DNA from 3 places in the Anoxybacillus sp. FSL W8-0382 genome. Region 1 is predicted to be linked to each of the others. Evidence: predicted binding sites of a transcription regulator. Region 1 holds the regulator's gene; each other region holds the start of a gene.
What was found. Region 1 encodes CtsR, which represses protease genes until heat stress. Its sites were predicted from a motif close to ATGGTCAATAAAGGTCAAACA; they were not measured.

Region 1 (5,886 bases):
AGCCTCGAGTTGAGAGTCTTGGAGGTAGAGCACTGATTGGGCTAGGGGCCCTCATCGGGTTACCGAACTCAGTCAAACTCCGAATGCCAATGACTTATGCTCGGGAGTCAGACTACGAGTGATAAGATCCGTGGTCAAGAGGGAAACAGCCCAGATCACCAGCTAAGGTCCCAAAGTGTACGTTAAGTGGAAAAGGATGTGGAGTTGCTTAGACAACCAGGATGTTGGCTTAGAAGCAGCCACCATTTAAAGAGTGCGTAATAGCTCACTGGTCGAGTGACTCTGCGCCGAAAATGTACCGGGGCTAAACGTACCACCGAAGCTGTGGGACGATTTACGTCGTCGGTAGGGGAGCGTTCTAAGGGCGTCGAAGCTAGACCGGAAGGACTAGTGGAGCGCTTAGAAGTGAGAATGCCGGTGTGAGTAGCGAAAACAGAGGTGAGAATCCTCTGCACCGAAAGCCTAAGGTTTCCTGAGGAAGGCTCGTCCGCTCAGGGTTAGTCGGGACCTAAGCCGAGGCCGAAAGGCGTAGGCGATGGACAACAGGTTGATATTCCTGTACCACCTCCTCACCGTTTGAGCAATGGGGGGGACGCAGGAGGATAGGGTCAGCGCGCGACTGGTTGTGCGCGTCCAAGCAGTTAGGTGCCTCAAGTAGGCAAATCCGCTTGAGTAGGCTGAGCTGTGATGGCGAGGGAAATAAAGTACCGAAGTGCCTGATTCCACACTGCCAAGAAAAGCCTCTAGCGAGGTGAGAGGTGCCCGTACCGCAAACCGACACAGGTAGGCGAGGAGAGAATCCTAAGGTGCGCGGGAGAACTCTCGTTAAGGAACTCGGCAAAATGACCCCGTAACTTCGGGAGAAGGGGTGCTCCCTCGGGTGAATAGCCCAGGGGAGCCGCAGTGAAAAGGCCCAAGCGACTGTTTATCAAAAACACAGGTCTCTGCGAAGCCGTAAGGCGAAGTATAGGGGCTGACACCTGCCCGGTGCTGGAAGGTTAAGGGGAGCGCTTAGCGCAAGCGAAGGTGCGAACCGAAGCCCCAGTAAACGGCGGCCGTAACTATAACGGTCCTAAGGTAGCGAAATTCCTTGTCGGGTAAGTTCCGACCCGCACGAAAGGTGTAACGACTTGGGCACTGTCTCAACGAGAGACCCGGTGAAATCATAGTACCTGTGAAGATGCAGGTTACCCGCGACAGGACGGAAAGACCCCGTGGAGCTTTACTGCAGCCTGATATTGAATGTTGGTGCGACATGTACAGCATAGGTGGGAGACTGAGAAGCCTGGACGCCAGTCTAGGTGGAGTCGCCGTTGGGATACCACCCTTGTCGTACTGAGATTCTAACCCGCACCCCTGATCGGGGTGGGAGACAGTGTCAGGTGGGCAGTTTGACTGGGGCGGTCGCCTCCCAAAGCGTAACGGAGGCGCCCAAAGGTTCCCTCAGAATGGTTGGAAATCATTCGAAGAGTGTAAAGGCAGAAGGGAGCTTGACTGCGAGACCTACAAGTCGAGCAGGGACGAAAGTCGGGCTTAGTGATCCGGTGGTTCCGAATGGAAGGGCCATCGCTCAACGGATAAAAGCTACCCCGGGGATAACAGGCTTATCTCCCCCAAGAGTCCACATCGACGGGGAGGTTTGGCACCTCGATGTCGGCTCATCGCATCCTGGGGCTGTAGTCGGTCCCAAGGGTTGGGCTGTTCGCCCATTAAAGCGGTACGCGAGCTGGGTTCAGAACGTCGTGAGACAGTTCGGTCCCTATCCGTCGCGGGCGTAGGAAATTTGAGAGGAGCTGTCCTTAGTACGAGAGGACCGGGATGGACGCACCGCTGGTGTACCAGTTGTCCCGCCAGGGGCACAGCTGGGTAGCTATGTGCGGAAGGGATAAGCGCTGAAAGCATCTAAGCGTGAAGCCCCCCTCAAGATGAGATTTCCCATCGCGTCAAGCGAGTAAGATCCCTTGAAGATGACAAGGTAGATAGGTCCGAGGTGGAAGCGTGGCGACACGTGCAGCTGACGGATACTAATCGATCGAGGACTTAACTAAGCACACAAGAAAAGCGTAGAACGGTCCTTGGCGAAGCCAAGGAAACGTCCGACGGAGCCGAGAGCTTTTGACGAAGACGTGCTTGCACGTCGAACGGAAAAAGCGAAAGGCGTAGGAGGATGTTAGTTCGAAGCTAGACAGTAAGAAAAGCGAAGGCGACTGTTCTGTTATCTAGTTTTGAAGGAATTATCCTTCAATATATTGCTCGGTGACGATGGCGGAGAGGTCACACCCGTTCCCATCCCGAACACGGAAGTTAAGCTCTCCAGCGCCGATGGTAGTTGGCGGGACACCGCCTGCGAGAGTAGGACGTTGCCGGGCAAGGAAAGACCAAGACAAATTTTGTCTTGGTCTTTTTGTTTTATATCGTGAATGCAATGGGTAAAATATATAAGAAAAAGAAGGGAATCCTTGCATTTTTGAAGAAATCCGTATATATTAAAATTAAAGTCAAATATAGTCAAAGTCAACTGGCAGAGGAGGGATTATGTGAGGAATATCTCTGATGTCATTGAGCAATATTTAAAACAAGTATTAAATATGAGCGGAAAAGATATCGTTGAGATTAAACGAAGCGAAATTGCAGACAAGTTTCAGTGTGTTCCTTCGCAAATAAATTATGTCATTAACACACGCTTTACGTTAGAAAGAGGATACATTGTTGAGAGTAAACGAGGTGGCGGCGGCTATATTCGCATAATGAAAGTGAAAAATCAAAATACTTCTCAGCTTATTGATCATTTATTGTCACTTGTCCAAGAAAGAATTAGTCAAACAAATGGAGAACATATTATTCAACGCTTATTAGATGAAAAGGTAATTTCAAAACGAGAAGCGAATATGATGTTAAGCATCATTGATCGCACGGTTTTATCTCTTGACCTTCCTCATCGTGACGAGTTGCGTGCGCGCATATTAAAAGCGATGCTGACATCGTTAAAGTATATGTAGAGAGGGTGAATACTTTGATATGTCAAGAGTGTAATCAACGACCAGCAACGCTTCATTTCACTAAAATTGTTAATGGGGAGAAGACAGAATTTCATCTTTGTGAGCAATGCGCTCATGAAAAAGGCGAAATGTTTATGTTTCCGCATCAAGGAGCTTTTTCAATCAATAATTTAATTGCAGGACTATTAAATAATATGGATGCATCACTAAAAGAGCCAAAAGCTCCCTCTTTTCACAATGAACATATATTACAATGTGAGCGTTGTAAAATGACATACACCCAATTCGTTAAAGTCGGTCGTTTTGGTTGTGCGAGTTGTTATGAAACGTTTCGTAGCCATTTACCACCTATTTTTCGAAAGTTACATGGAGGACATGTAGCGCATGAGGGGAAAATTCCGAAGCGAGTAGGAGGTACGTTGTACGTCCGTAAGCAAATCGGGCAGTTGAAACAAATGTTACAGGAGCTTATTGCTAAAGAACAATTTGAGAAAGCTGCTGAAGTGCGTGATCAAATTCGAGAACTTGAAGCAGAATTACATGCGGAAGGGGGCGCCTAATTATATGAATGAACATTTGTTTTTCCAACGCGCTCTCAGTCCATGGATGAATGAAGAGGGGCCAGATTCTGATATTGTACTTAGTAGCCGTATTCGTTTAGCGAGAAATATGAGAAAATATCCGTTCCCAACGGTATTTACAAATGAGGAAGCAATGCAAATTGTTCAGTTGTTTGAACGATTATTTTCACAAAAAAGTTTCGATCGTATCGGTTCTTTTTTCTTATTAAAAATGAATGAATTACAATCTATTGAAAAACGTGTATTAGTTGAAAAACATTTAATTAGCCCTCATTTAGCTGAAGATTGTACGTTTGGTGCGTGTTTATTATCTGAACAAGAAGAAGCAAGTATTATGATCAACGAGGAAGATCATATTCGTATTCAATGTTTATTTGCTGGTTTTCAGCTGAAAGAAGCATTGAAAATGGCAAATGCTTTGGATGATTGGATTGAACAACATATTGACTACGCTTTCGACGAAAAGTACGGTTATTTGACGAGCTGTCCAACGAATGTCGGCACAGGTTTGCGAGCATCTGTAATGATGCATTTACCGGGTCTTGTGTTAACACAACAAATGAATCAATTGATTCCTGCGATCAACCAGCTCGGTCTAGTTGTTCGCGGCACGTATGGAGAAGGTAGTGAGGCGTTGGGGAACATTTTCCAAATTTCTAATCAAATTACACTTGGAAAAAGTGAAGAGGATATTGTTGAAGATTTAACAGGAGTTGTTCGTCAACTAATTGAACAAGAACGAATGTCGCGTGAGGCATTAGTCAAAACTTCTAACATACAATTAGAAGATAAGGTATATCGTTCTTACGGTGTGCTAACGAACAGCCGGATCATTGGTTCAAAAGAGGCTGCCCAATGTTTATCTGATGTACGACTAGGCATCGATCTCGGATATATTACGAACGTACCAAAAACAATTTTAACGGAGCTAATGATTTTGACGCAGCCCGGCTTTTTACAAAAGTATGCTGGTGGTGCATTACGCCCGCAAGAACGTGATGTTCGTCGTGCATCGCTCATTCGTGAACGATTACACCAATGGAAGTGAATTAAAGGAGGTTGATGAAAATGATGTTCGGACGTTTTACAGAACGAGCACAAAAAGTGTTAGCATTAGCGCAAGAGGAAGCGGTTCGATTGGGGCATAACAATATTGGAACAGAGCACATTTTGCTCGGTCTTATTCGAGAAGGGGAAGGAATTGCAGCAAAAGCGCTTATGGCGCTCGGATTAGGGCCAGATAAAATTCAAAAAGAAGTAGAATCGCTTATTGGACGGGGAAATGAAGTTGGGCAAACGATCCACTATACGCCACGTGCCAAAAAAGTGATTGAGCTTTCAATGGATGAAGCTAGAAAGCTTGGACATTCTTACGTTGGTACAGAACATATTTTACTTGGCCTTATTCGTGAAGGAGAAGGTGTAGCGGCACGCGTTTTAAATAATTTAGGAGTAAGCTTAAATAAGGCTCGCCAGCAAGTGCTTCAATTATTAGGAAGCAGCGAATCTGCCTCAGGACATCACGGGGGAGCAACGCATGCGAATACGCCGACGTTAGATAGTTTAGCTCGTGATTTAACAGCGATCGCACGCGAAGGCGGTTTAGACCCTGTCATTGGAAGAAGTAAAGAAATTCAACGTGTGATCGAAGTATTGAGCCGCAGAACGAAAAATAACCCTGTTTTAATTGGGGAACCAGGGGTAGGAAAAACAGCCATTGCCGAAGGACTAGCTCAACAAATTGTCAATAACGAAGTGCCAGAAACACTTCGTGATAAGCGTGTCATGACGCTTGACATGGGAACGGTCGTGGCAGGTACAAAATATCGTGGAGAATTTGAAGATCGTTTGAAAAAAGTGATGGATGAAATTCGTCAAGCAGGAAATATCATTTTGTTTATTGACGAATTGCATACGCTCATCGGAGCTGGTGGCGCAGAGGGAGCTATTGATGCATCAAATATTTTAAAACCGTCTCTTGCACGTGGAGAGTTGCAATGTATTGGCGCAACAACATTGGATGAATATCGCAAATATATTGAAAAAGATGCGGCGTTAGAAAGACGTTTTCAACCAATTCATGTTGGTGAGCCAACAGTTGAAGAATCGATCCAAATTTTAAAAGGGTTGCGAGATCGTTATGAGGCTCACCATCGCGTTTCGATTTCAGATGAGGCAATTGAGCAAGCTGTGAAGCTTTCAGATCGCTACATTTCAGATCGATTTTTACCAGATAAAGCAATTGACTTAATTGACGAAGCTTGCTCGAAAGTACGTTTACGTTCGTTTACGACACCACCAAATTT
Region 2 (5,886 bases), 2.4 Mb from region 1:
ATGCTTCCACATTATAAGCGAGAAGGAAAAAGTCAAGTCGTCATTGCCGTTGGATGTACAGGTGGACAGCATCGTTCTGTAACGTTAGCGGAGTATATCGCACGTTATTTTGCTGACGAATATACAACGCACGTGTCACATCGAGATATTGCCAAAAGAAAGGATACGCACCGATGAAAAAAATTGTTGTCATTGGCGGGGGCACAGGGCTTCCTGTCTTGCTTCGGGGGCTCAAACAATATGATGTCGATTTGACAGCGATCGTCACCGTTGCAGATGATGGCGGAAGCTCGGGGAGATTACGTGATGAACTGGATATACCTCCGCCCGGAGATATTCGTAACGTACTTGCGGCTCTTTCTGATGTAGAGCCACTCATTATCGAATTGTTTCAACATCGATTTGAAAACGGGAACGGGTTATCCGGTCATTCGCTTGGCAATTTAATTTTAGCGGCGATGACGGCCATCACTGGCGATTTCGTGCATGCGGTTCGTGAAATGGGAAAAGTGTTAAATGTGCGTGGAAAAGTGTTGCCAGCCGCAAATGAAAGTGTTGTTTTGCATGCAGAAATGGAAGACGGGACAATTGTATCAGGTGAGTCAAAAATCCCGTATTCCGGAAAAAAAATTAAGCGCGTCTTTCTAACTCCAGAACATATTGAGCCGCTCGAAGAAACGATTACAGAATTACAAACGGCAGATTTAATTGTGATTGGACCCGGGAGCTTATATACGAGCATTTTACCGAATTTACTCGTTCCTAAAATTGGCGAAGAGGTATGTCAATCAAAGGCGAAAAAAGTATATATATGCAACGTCATGACTCAAGCAGGAGAAACGTTAAACTATACGGCGAGCGATCATGTGAAAGCGCTGTACGATCATATGGCTTGTGCGTTTTTAGATGCTATCATTGTCAATAATGCGCCTATTTTGCCAGAAACGAAAGAGCGATATGCGAAAGAACTGGCGACACCGGTCATTTGTGATATGGAAGAATTAGAGAAGCTCGATTTACAAGTCATTTGTGGTGCGATCATTGATGAGCGAGATGGAACGGTGCGTCACGATACGAAAAAAGTAGCGGCGTTGCTCGTTTCGCTTCTAGCACCTCCTTCGCACGACGTATATTTATAGGAGGTGGGATCGTTGTCATTTGCATCAGAAACAAAGAAAGAATTAACGGGTATTGACGTGAAACCTTGTTGTTTAAAAGCAGAGTTGTCTGCTTTAATTCGAATGAACGGTTCCATTTCATTTTCTAACCGCCGTTTGTTGCTAAACATTCAAACAGAAAATGCCGCAATCGCACGGCGCATTTATACGTTATTAAAAAAAGGGTATGATGTAGTAGTTGAGTTGCTTGTACGCAAAAAGATGCGTTTAAAGAAAAACAACGTATATATCGTACGGGTGGTAGAAGGAACGCACGAACTATTATCAGATTTAAAAATTATGGAGGAAGGATTTTCGTTTGTTCACGCCATTTCGCCAAAACTCGTGCAAAAAAAATGTTGTAAACGTTCGTATTTGCGTGGTGCATTTTTAGCGGGTGGATCTGTTAATAACCCAGAAACATCGTCTTATCATTTAGAAATTTTTTCGTTATATCGTGAACATAACGAATCGCTTTGTGAACTGATGAACACGAATTTTCATTTACATGCGCGCACGTTAGAAAGAAAAAAAGGGTTTATTACGTATTTAAAAGAAGCGGAGAAAATTGCAGAGTTTTTAAGCATTATCGGAGCACATCAAGCGCTATTGCGTTTTGAAGATGTGCGCATCGTGCGCGATATGCGTAATTCAGTCAATCGTCTTGTTAACTGTGAAACAGCGAACTTAAATAAAACGATTGGCGCAGCGTTGCGACAGGTGGAAAACATTCGGTATATCGACGAAACGATCGGGCTTGATCAGCTGCCGGAAAAACTTCGTGAAATTGCGAAATTGCGCATTGAATATCAAGATGTGACGCTCAAAGAGCTTGGAGAAATGGTTTCTGGTGGGAAAATTAGTAAATCGGGTATTAATCATCGCCTGCGTAAATTAGATGAAATTGCAGAACGACTTCGTGCAGGTCAGCCGATCGATTTTCATAAATCTTTATGAACTATGGGAGGAATGCAAAATGGTAGAAAAGCAAGTGGAAGTACGGTTGAAAACAGGGTTGCAAGCGCGTCCAGCAGCGTTATTTGTTCAAGAAGCAAACCGTTTTTCAGCCGATATTTACATCGAAAAAGATGGAAAAAAAGTAAATGCAAAAAGCATTATGGGTTTAATGAGTTTAGCAATTCATACAGGGGCAGTTATCACCATTTATGCTGACGGTCCAGATGAGCAGGAAGCGCTAAACAAACTTGTTGAGTATGTACAAAAAGAAGCATAAAAACAAGGCGGTTGCACCGCCTTGTTTTTATTTTTCATCGACGCGTGTTAATACGCGGTCAATTAAACCGTATTCTTTCGCTTTTTCAGCTGTCATAAAGTTGTCGCGATCGGTGTCGCGCTCAATGACTTCGATTGGTTGTCCTGTATTTTCGGATAAGATGCGGTTTAATTTGTCACGCAAGAATAAAATGCGTTTGGCTGCAATTTCGATTTCTGTTGCTTGGCCTTGTACGCCACCGAGCGGTTGATGAATCATGATCTCGCTATTTGGCAATGCAAAACGTTTTCCTTTGGCGCCTGCTGCCAGCAAAAACGCCCCCATAGAAGCTGCCATACCGATACAAATCGTCGATACATCTGGTTTAATAAATTGCATCGTATCGTAAATCGCCATGCCTGCTGTAATCGACCCACCAGGGCTGTTAATGTAGAGAGAAATATCTTTTTCAGGGTCTTCAGCAGCTAAAAATAAAAGCTGAGAAACGATTGAGTTTGCGACATGATCATCGATTGGGCTTCCTAAAATGATGATGCGATCTTTTAATAAGCGAGAGTAAATGTCATATGCACGTTCTCCACGGCTCGTTTGTTCAATAACTGTAGGAATTAAGTTCATACTCTTCCTCCTCCGAATAATTCATTTTTTTATGTACTTTTATCATACAGGAAAGGTCAATAAAGGTCAAATGAAATACCTTTCATTCATATGTATTCGCCTTTGTTCTTCTGCATCCCTTCTTTCATCGTTTCCGCTTTTTTAAATTTTAAACGTCACCGCTATTGCATTTTTTTTGCTTATTCACTATAATGGTAAATGCGTTTATGATCATGCCCTCGTAGTGTAGTGGATAGCACGAGAGATTCCGGTTCTCTTAGCGTGGGTTCGAATCCTGCCGAGGGCGTTAATTAACCCCTGCTTGCTATGCAAGCGGGGTTTTTGTATAAAAAAATAAAGTCCGGTGTGCCGCACCGGACGAATAGATGAATTTTGCGAGGCTTGCTCGCTTGTTCTATAAGAATGATAACATGCCTTCGATGCATATGCATAGTAGAAAAAACATCCAATATGTTTTTATCGTCTCTCCCTTATAGAGATGATAAAATGAGGATGAAGGGAGATGGCATGAATGGAGATGCAATTAACGCAAAGGCAAGAGCTAAAAGTTGCGTTGACAAAAGAGCTTGTTCAAGCGATTGAACTGCTGCAATATTCAACGATCGAACTACAATCGCTTTTACACGAACAAGCGCTTGAAAATCCATTTATTGAGTTGCATGAACGAAAACGAACAGCTACAAAGCGACGCGATCAAACGAATCGGATGAATTATATTGAAAATGTAAGCGCTTTTAATCGTTCGCTTGCTTCACATTTACATGGCCAACTCGTTGGTATGCGTGTATCCGACGAGGAGAGAAGAGCACTTGATTATTTAATTGCGTCACTTGATGAATATGGTTATTTGCATACAACAATTGCCGAGGCGGCTTGCCATCTTCAGTTAGAAGAAACGACTATATCGCGAGCACTTCATATGTTACAGTCACTTGATCCTGCTGGGGTAGGAGCGGAAAATTTGTCGCATTGTTTATATTTACAACTCATCCGTCTTCCACAAAGGGATGAGCTAGCAGAGACGATTGTGACGGAGTATTTCGAATCGTTTGTCCATAAAAAATGGAAAGAAATAAAATCGAAACTAGGTGTAGAGTTAGCGGACTTACAGCGGGTGTGGGAACTTATTCGTACGCTCCATCCACGCCCAGGAAGTTTGTATAACGATGAACAAATGACGTATATTGTTCCTGATGTCATCGTGTCATATAGTAATGGGGTGTGGAATGTGACGATGAATGAAGAAATTATTCCAACTGTTGTATGGAATGAATCGTATGAACGGAAAGTACGATCGGATGATCCACACGTTCAAAAATATATCGAGGAAAAACGTCAACAGTTTCAATGGATCCAACGTTGTTTAATGCAGCGAGCAACAACGATTGAGCAAATTGCCTGTGAGTTAATTCATCGACAACGTGATTATTTTGAAAAAGGTTTGCTCCATATGAAGCCACTTACGATGCGCGAAGTGGCAACAGCATTAAACATTCATGAATCGACCGTCAGTCGCGCGGTGAAAAATAAATATATGCAAACGCCTCATGGTTTAATTGACATGCGCCGCTTTTTTACAAGCGGTGTTGATGAACACGCATCGCAAGAAAAAGTAAAAGGTTTAATTGCGGAATTAATTAAGCAAGAAAATGGGCAAAAACCTCTTTCCGACCAAAACATTGCTGATTTACTCGAGCAACGATACAATATTTGTGTAGCGCGGCGGACGGTCGCGAAATATCGTGAACAGCTTTGTATTCCACCGGCTTCGAAACGAAAGCAATATGCATAAAGGGGACAAAACATGAAAATCGTGTTATATTCGAAAGAAAACTGCTGTCTTTGTGATGAAGCAAAAGACATTCTTCGCGAGTTACAAGTCGAATGGGAAGAAGTCGATATTTATAAAAACGAGCAGTGGCTCGAACGATACCAACTCATGATACCTGTCATCGAAATCGACGGGGAAATCGTTGCATATGGTCGTATTCACAAAGATGTCATAAGAAAACGATTACAACAAATACGAAGCAGTTGAATAACGTTTCACTTCCTGTTACAATAAAGTTGTGGCAGGGGTGAATTTTTTACGTAAAGTGGGACATAATACGTCGTAGCGGGACTTGAAACGTCCTGAAAAAGAAAAAGAGAGTAAAGAAGGAAGAAAAGAGCATGCGACAATGGATTGATGTTCAACGAAAATTGTTGCCTGATCTTCTCGCGATTATGCAAAAGCGATACGAAATTTTGCAGCACATCCGCTTAATGCAACCGATTGGACGCCGAACATTATCCTTAAACTTAGGCATTAGCGAGCGCGTCTTACGGTCGGAAGTGCAGTTTTTAAAAAAGCAAAATTTGCTTGATATTACAACTGCGGGCATGAGTGTTACATCAGAAGGAAACGATGTGCTCATTCAACTTGAAGATATGATGCGAGAAGTACTCGGGTTAAAAGAGCTGGAAAGAAAAATAAAAAAGAAACTTCCTGTCAAAGATGTCATTGTCGTTGCTGGAGACAGTGACCAATCCCCTTGGGTGAAAAGAGAGATGGGAAGAGCTTGTGTCTCACGTATAAAACATTCACTAACAGGGAAAGACGTTGTAGCAGTAACTGGTGGAACAACCCTTGCTGCTGTCGCTGAAATGATGACACCTGATGCAAAATATCGAAATGTGTTATTTGTTCCGGCTCGTGGTGGGCTTGGAGAAGATGTGACGAACCAAGCGAATACGATTTGTGCGCGCATGGCGGAAAAAGCAATGGGACATTATCGTTTGTTACATGTCCCTGACCAACTAAGTGCTGAAACGTATCAATCGATTATTGAAGAACCAGCTATTAAAGAAGTGCTTGAATTAATCAAGTCATCAACG
Region 3 (5,886 bases), 1.9 Mb from region 1:
TGCGGCCTTGGCTATCTGTTAAACGACCATCTTCTAAAATTTGCAAGAACATATGTTGAACGTCTGGATGCGCTTTTTCCATTTCATCAAGCAAAATGATGCTGTAAGGGTTGCGGCGCACTTTTTCCGTCAATTGACCAGCTTCTTCATGCCCAATGTAGCCAGGAGGTGCACCGATAAGTTTCGATACAGCATGTTTTTCCATATATTCGCTCATATCTAAGCGAATCATCGCATCTTTTGAGCCGAATAATTGTTCAGCAAGCGTCTTCGATAATTCTGTTTTACCTACGCCAGTCGGACCGACGAATAAGAACGAACCGATCGGACGGTTTTTCGCTTTTAAGCCAGCGCGGCTTCTGCGAATGGCTTTCGCGATTTTTCTCACCGCTTCTTCTTGACCGATCACTTTTTTCGCTAAGTTTTCTTCTAAATGTTTCATTTTCGTTTGTTCCTCAGCTTGTAATTTGCCGACTGGGATGCCTGTTTTTTCTTCAATGATTTGTTGAATGTGAATGACGTCAACGACAGGTTGTTCCGCTTGTCCGTTTTGTTGTAATTGTTTTTCAAGTTGCAATTCTTCTGTGCGCAATTTCGCCGCTAATTCGTAGTTTTCTTCTTGCGCAGCTTTTTCTTTTTCTTTTCTAATTTGTTCGAGACGTTGTTCGATCGCTTCTTTATTTGTCGGTGTCGCTTTTAAGCTTACTTTTGAGCCCGCTTCGTCTAATAAGTCAATCGCTTTGTCAGGAAGGAAGCGGTCTTGAATGTAGCGATGCGACAATGTGACGCAGGCGTGAATCGCTTCATCTGTATATTTCACTTGATGGAATTGTTCATATTTTGGCTGAATGCCTTTTAACATGTTAATCGCTTGCTCGATCGTCGGTTCATGGACGATGACAGGTTGGAAACGGCGTTCAAGCGCAGCGTCTTTTTCAATTTGACGATATTCTTTTAACGTTGTTGCGCCGATGATTTGTAATTCGCCGCGAGCAAGCGTCGGTTTTAATATGTTGCTTGCGTCCATCGAGCCTTCTGCCGAACCTGCTCCGACGAGTAAATGAATTTCATCGATGAATAAAATGACGTTTTTCCGTTGTTGCAATTCGGCAATTAATTGTTTCATTCGTTCTTCAAATTGACCGCGAATGCCTGTATTGGCAACGAGCGATGCAACGTCAAGCACGTACACTTCTTTGTTTAATAGTTTCGTCGGAACAGACCCTTCGGCAATTTTAAGCGCTAATCCTTCTACGATCGCTGTTTTACCGACGCCCGGTTCACCGATTAATACCGGGTTGTTTTTGTTGCGGCGATTTAAAATTTCGATGACGCGTTCAATTTCTTTTTCGCGTCCGATAACCGGATCGATAAGTCCTGCTTTCGCAAGTTGTGTTAAGTTGCGACCGAATTGATCAAGCAATCCATTTCGTTTCGGTTGTTGTTCTTGTTGTTGTTGGACATGGGAAACAGATTCGCTAGTCAGCGGTGCGAAGAAGTCGGAGAACAATTGATCGAAATGATCGAAGTGGAATCCTGCTGGAACTTTTAATTGTTGTTTTTGTTTTTCATAGCACGCATCGCAAAGGTGTAATTGTTGTTTTTCGTTATTGACTTGCACGTGTAAAAAGACGTTCGCTTGTTTTTGTTTACATACTTGGCACATCATAGGCACCAACCTCCTTTTGACTTTGACTATATTTGACCTTTCTGTCTTTATTATAATTTGACCTTTTTTGATTTTCAAGACCTTTTTTAAAAAAAAATAAAAAAAAATGATAGAAAAATTCCCTATCATGTTTTCTTCAACCCATTCATCAAAAACTGAATCGTCCGATCGATTTCTTTTTCATCATCCCACGGATAATCCGGCATGACGATAAGGCGCGTTAATAAAAAACCGGCAATTGTCGTGACCTTTTCGGCGGAAGTGGATATTATATATATTCCGTTCCCTTCTTGTAAATATGTGCTAAAAATTTTTTCGTTGACGAAAGGAAAAGATTTTTGTACGATAGAAACGACAATGAAATACGAAATCTTTCTCGTCAACTAAGATGAGATAGAGGTCGCGGCAAATAAGAGTAGTTTCATCGAGGCGCAGAGACGCCGATGAAGTGGAATGAAAGGATTTGTCGCCGAAGTTTATAGCGTGCTCTGGCGCTATAAGCTGGGCCTGTGACCGAATAGGTGCAGGACTGTCATCGCGCATGCGGTGGAGAGCTATCGATCTTAAGTTTGATGCGGATGTGTCATATATTGTGCACCCGTTGAAAACTTAGGGTGCACTTTTTTATTTTTCGTATGACAACAGCCCTCCGCCCGCCTGCGTCGCCATAATCATGAATGAAAGGATGACGAACATGAAACAACAACAACTCGGGTTTTGGTTATTGACAGCGCTCGTTGTCGGCAATATGGTCGGATCGGGCATTTTTATGCTTCCGCGCTCGCTTGCTGAGGCGGCAAGCCCTGCTGGCGTGTTGCTCGGTTGGCTGCTGACGGGGGCTGGGGTGTTAATGATTGCGATCATTTTTGGCAATTTAGCTATTCGTAAACCGGAATTAAACGGCGGACCGCAAATTTACGCGAAGGAACTGTTTCCGAAAGGTTCAAAAGCATCCATTTTATCCGGTTTTATGGCTTCTTGGGGCTATTGGATCGGCAACGTCGCTGGAAACGTTGCGATCATTACGACGTTTGCTAGTTATTTATCGACGTTCTTCCCTATTTTAACGAGCGGACATGTCGTCTTCTCTGTTGGCTCATTTACATTAAAACTTGGCAATCTGCTCACGTTTCTCGTCTGCACCGCACTTTTATGGATGATGCATGCGATCATTTTACAAGGAGCAGAAAGTGCCGGAAAGTTGAACTTTGTCGCAACGGCAACGAAAGTGCTTGGCTTTTTCTTATTCATTGTTATCGGATTGTTTGCGTTTGAAAAAAGCTATCTCCAACCGTTTGTTGCTCCGCGTTACGATGAAGCAGGTCATACGCTCGGATTGCTTTCGCAAATTAACAACGTCGCGTTAAGCACACTTTGGGCGTTTATCGGCATTGAATCAGCGATCGTTTTTGCTTCGCGTGCCCGAAAACAAAGCGATGTCAAACGCGCAACGATTGTCGGACTATTCATTGCTTTAGCCATTTATATTGGCATTAGCATACTCGTCATGGGTCTGTTAAAACAAGATGTGCTCATTCAATCTGAAAAACCGCTCGTCGATGCAATCGGTACGGTATTAGGTCCTATCGGATCGCAACTGCTTGCCGGACTCGGTTTAATTAGTTTAATCGGCTCAACGCTCGGCTGGATTTTTTTAAGTGCTGAAGTGCCGTACCAAGCAGCGAAACAAGGATTATTTATTCGCGCCTTTTTACAAGAAAACGAAAAAAGCATGCCGCGCTTTTCTTTAATCGTCTCAAATATGATTGCCCAATTATTTATTTTTTCAACGATTTCAAACTCAATGGCGGCCGCATTTGATTTCGTCATTTATATTGCAACATTATCGTATCTCGTTCCGTATTTCATCGCCTCCGTCTTCCAATTGAAGCTCGTTTGGACGGGTGAAACATATGAAACGACGAAACAACGAATGACAGACGGCATCATCGCCCTTCTTGCGACCGTTTATTCCATTTGGCTCGTCAAAGCAGGAACGGCCGATATGAAAACATTTTTGCTCGGCGTCGCCTTGCTTGCAAGCAGCTTACTTTTCTATCCGCTTGTTGTCAAACAACATAACGAACAACCGAACAAACAAAAACAATCAGCATAACAAAACCCCCGTCCATATTTGGCGGGGTTTTTTCATTTTCTCAGTCTTTTTTTCATCTTTATGTTATAATATTCCTTGAATTTTGTTTTGTTGAGGGAGCGTATATGGGGAGAGAGAGAATGAGACGATGGTTGTACATCTTGCTTGTTATGATCCCATGCCTTGTAGGAAGCGCGTGGATTGTGCTTTGGCAAGATGAACAACAGCAACAACAATTGCTCGAAGAAACGCTCTTGTTTGCGAATATACATAAAAACGATCTCGATCGCTTTCTTGCGGAGACAACGACAAAACTCGAGACGTTAGCGTTTATGGTTAGCAAACATATGGCGATGTTAAGCGAAAAAGACATAAACGACATGTTGCAACAAATAGAAAAACAAGACGTTCGTTTTCATCACATATCGTTTTTTTCTGAAAGTACAAGTTCAGCGATGCGATTGGCGAAAACGACAAAACAAACGGTCATTGACAGCGATCATACAACAACAATCGTCACACCGATTGTCGATGAAAAAACAAGTGATACAGTCGGTTTTTTTGTGGCGGAATTACGTATGGATTACATAAAAAAACGGATGAAAATCATTGACCAAGACGCATCGTTTCGTTTATATGATGAGCGTGGAACGATGTTGTTGGCAACAAACGACATTCGCCCATCACAACAAACGGTGACGGTTCATTTAAATTATGCACCATGGATAATTGAAGCGAACGTGCCGCACGTAACGATGAAACAAAATGTGCAAACATCCCTTCCATACATCTTATTGCTGATCGTCGCCATCCATATTGTTTGGCTACTGATTCAATATTGGTTATTAAAACGGCAAACGATGCTTGAACGCATAGAGACCGAAGCACAAAAACTTGAATTAGTCGGCACACTCGCCGCAAGCACCGCGCATGAAATTCGCAACCCGCTTGCCGGCATTAAAGGATTTATCCAACTGTTGAGTGAAAAGCATAAAGATACCGAATCACAACTTTATTTTTCGGTCATTCAAAACGAAATTACACGCATTAACGACATCGTCAATGAGTTTTTAATTCTCGGCAAACCGACGGCACAAAAACTTGAAACGTGCGATTTGAACAATATCGTTTTAAGCATTCATCCAATTATTGAATCGCAAGCGCATTTGCATAACGTCGTGTATTCGTTGCAATGCGCTCGCGTACCTTTACCTATTCGCTGTTATAAAGACCATTTAAAACAAGTCGTTTTAAATTTAGCAAAAAATGCGATCGAAGCGATGACCGATGGCGGTGAGCTAACGATTTTGCTGACGAAACAAAACGACTGGGCGGTGCTGCAAGTGGCGGACAATGGATGCGGCATTCCAAACGACGTAAAAAACAAACTGTTTCAACCGTTTGTCACATCGAAGCAAACGGGAACAGGACTCGGGCTTGTCATATGTAAACGAATCGTTGACATGCATGAAGGAACGATCGACATTCATAGTATAGAAAATAAAGGAACGACGATTACCGTTCGCCTTCCTTTACAGTAGGAGGTGGAAACATGTTTGACATGCTTGTTGGCAGTACGTTATCTGCGCTAGCAACAGGTGCTGGCGCGATTCCCATTTTATTTTTATCGCGCTCCCTTACGCACCAATGGCGCGATATGTTGCTTGCGTTTACCGCTTGAGTCATGATGGCAGCATCCATGCTCGGCCTCATTCCTCAAGCGCTATCTTCAGGAACGTTTCTCTCGCTTGCGGTTGGACTATGCATCGGCGTATTGACGTTAACGCTTCTTGAAAAAATGGTGCCGCATATTGATTTAAAGCATACTGAAAGCAGCATAGCTGTTGATAAAAAATCGCTCCTTGTGCTCGCCGCCATTACGCTCCATAACATCCCGGAAGGACTATCAGTTGGCGTGAGCTACGCCTCTTGGGAAGGGGGCGAAATCGGCAACTTAATCGCCTTAGCGATCGGCTTTCAAAACGCTCCAGAAGGATTGCTCGTTGCGCTTTTTTTATTTAATCAACGCATTTCAAAAGGAAAAGCGTTTTTCATGGCGATGGGCACAGGACTTATTGAACTCGTCGCTTCGATCGCTGGCTATTATTTAACGTCCGTCGTC

Region 2: a site for CtsR is predicted at 3,062-3,082, ahead of clpP (ATP-dependent Clp endopeptidase proteolytic subunit ClpP). Genes of this name have one in related genera too.
Region 3: a site for CtsR is predicted at 1,724-1,744, ahead of NSS60_RS10555 (ATP-dependent Clp protease ATP-binding subunit). Genes of this name have one in related genera too.

Annotation. Positions count from the first base shown of each region.
Region 1 is NZ_JBBOPX010000001.1:97,724-103,609, forward strand. It holds rRNA gene NSS60_RS00510 (23S ribosomal RNA) at 1-2,048, shown strand, start outside; rRNA gene rrf (5S ribosomal RNA) at 2,253-2,369, shown strand; gene NSS60_RS00520 (CtsR family transcriptional regulator) at 2,538-2,999, shown strand; gene NSS60_RS00525 (UvrB/UvrC motif-containing protein) at 3,014-3,559, shown strand; gene NSS60_RS00530 (protein arginine kinase) at 3,564-4,628, shown strand; gene clpC (ATP-dependent protease ATP-binding subunit ClpC) at 4,649-5,886, shown strand, end outside.
Region 2 is NZ_JBBOPX010000001.1:2,450,728-2,456,613, reverse strand. It holds gene rapZ (RNase adapter RapZ) at 1-177, shown strand, start outside; gene NSS60_RS13045 (gluconeogenesis factor YvcK family protein) at 174-1,139, shown strand; gene whiA (DNA-binding protein WhiA) at 1,152-2,114, shown strand; gene NSS60_RS13035 (HPr family phosphocarrier protein) at 2,134-2,391, shown strand; gene clpP (ATP-dependent Clp endopeptidase proteolytic subunit ClpP) at 2,419-3,009, opposite strand; tRNA gene NSS60_RS13025 (tRNA-Arg) at 3,224-3,295, shown strand; gene rpoN (RNA polymerase factor sigma-54) at 3,521-4,801, shown strand; gene NSS60_RS13015 (glutaredoxin family protein) at 4,814-5,047, shown strand; gene NSS60_RS13010 (sugar-binding transcriptional regulator) at 5,182-5,886, shown strand, end outside.
Region 3 is NZ_JBBOPX010000001.1:2,003,073-2,008,958, forward strand. It holds gene NSS60_RS10555 (ATP-dependent Clp protease ATP-binding subunit) at 1-1,669, opposite strand, end outside; partial or broken gene NSS60_RS10560 (TetR/AcrR family transcriptional regulator) at 1,795-1,917, opposite strand; lysine riboswitch at 2,056-2,234, shown strand; gene NSS60_RS10565 (amino acid permease) at 2,364-3,785, shown strand; gene NSS60_RS10570 (ATP-binding protein) at 3,890-5,305, shown strand; partial or broken gene NSS60_RS10575 (ZIP family metal transporter) at 5,317-5,886, shown strand, end outside.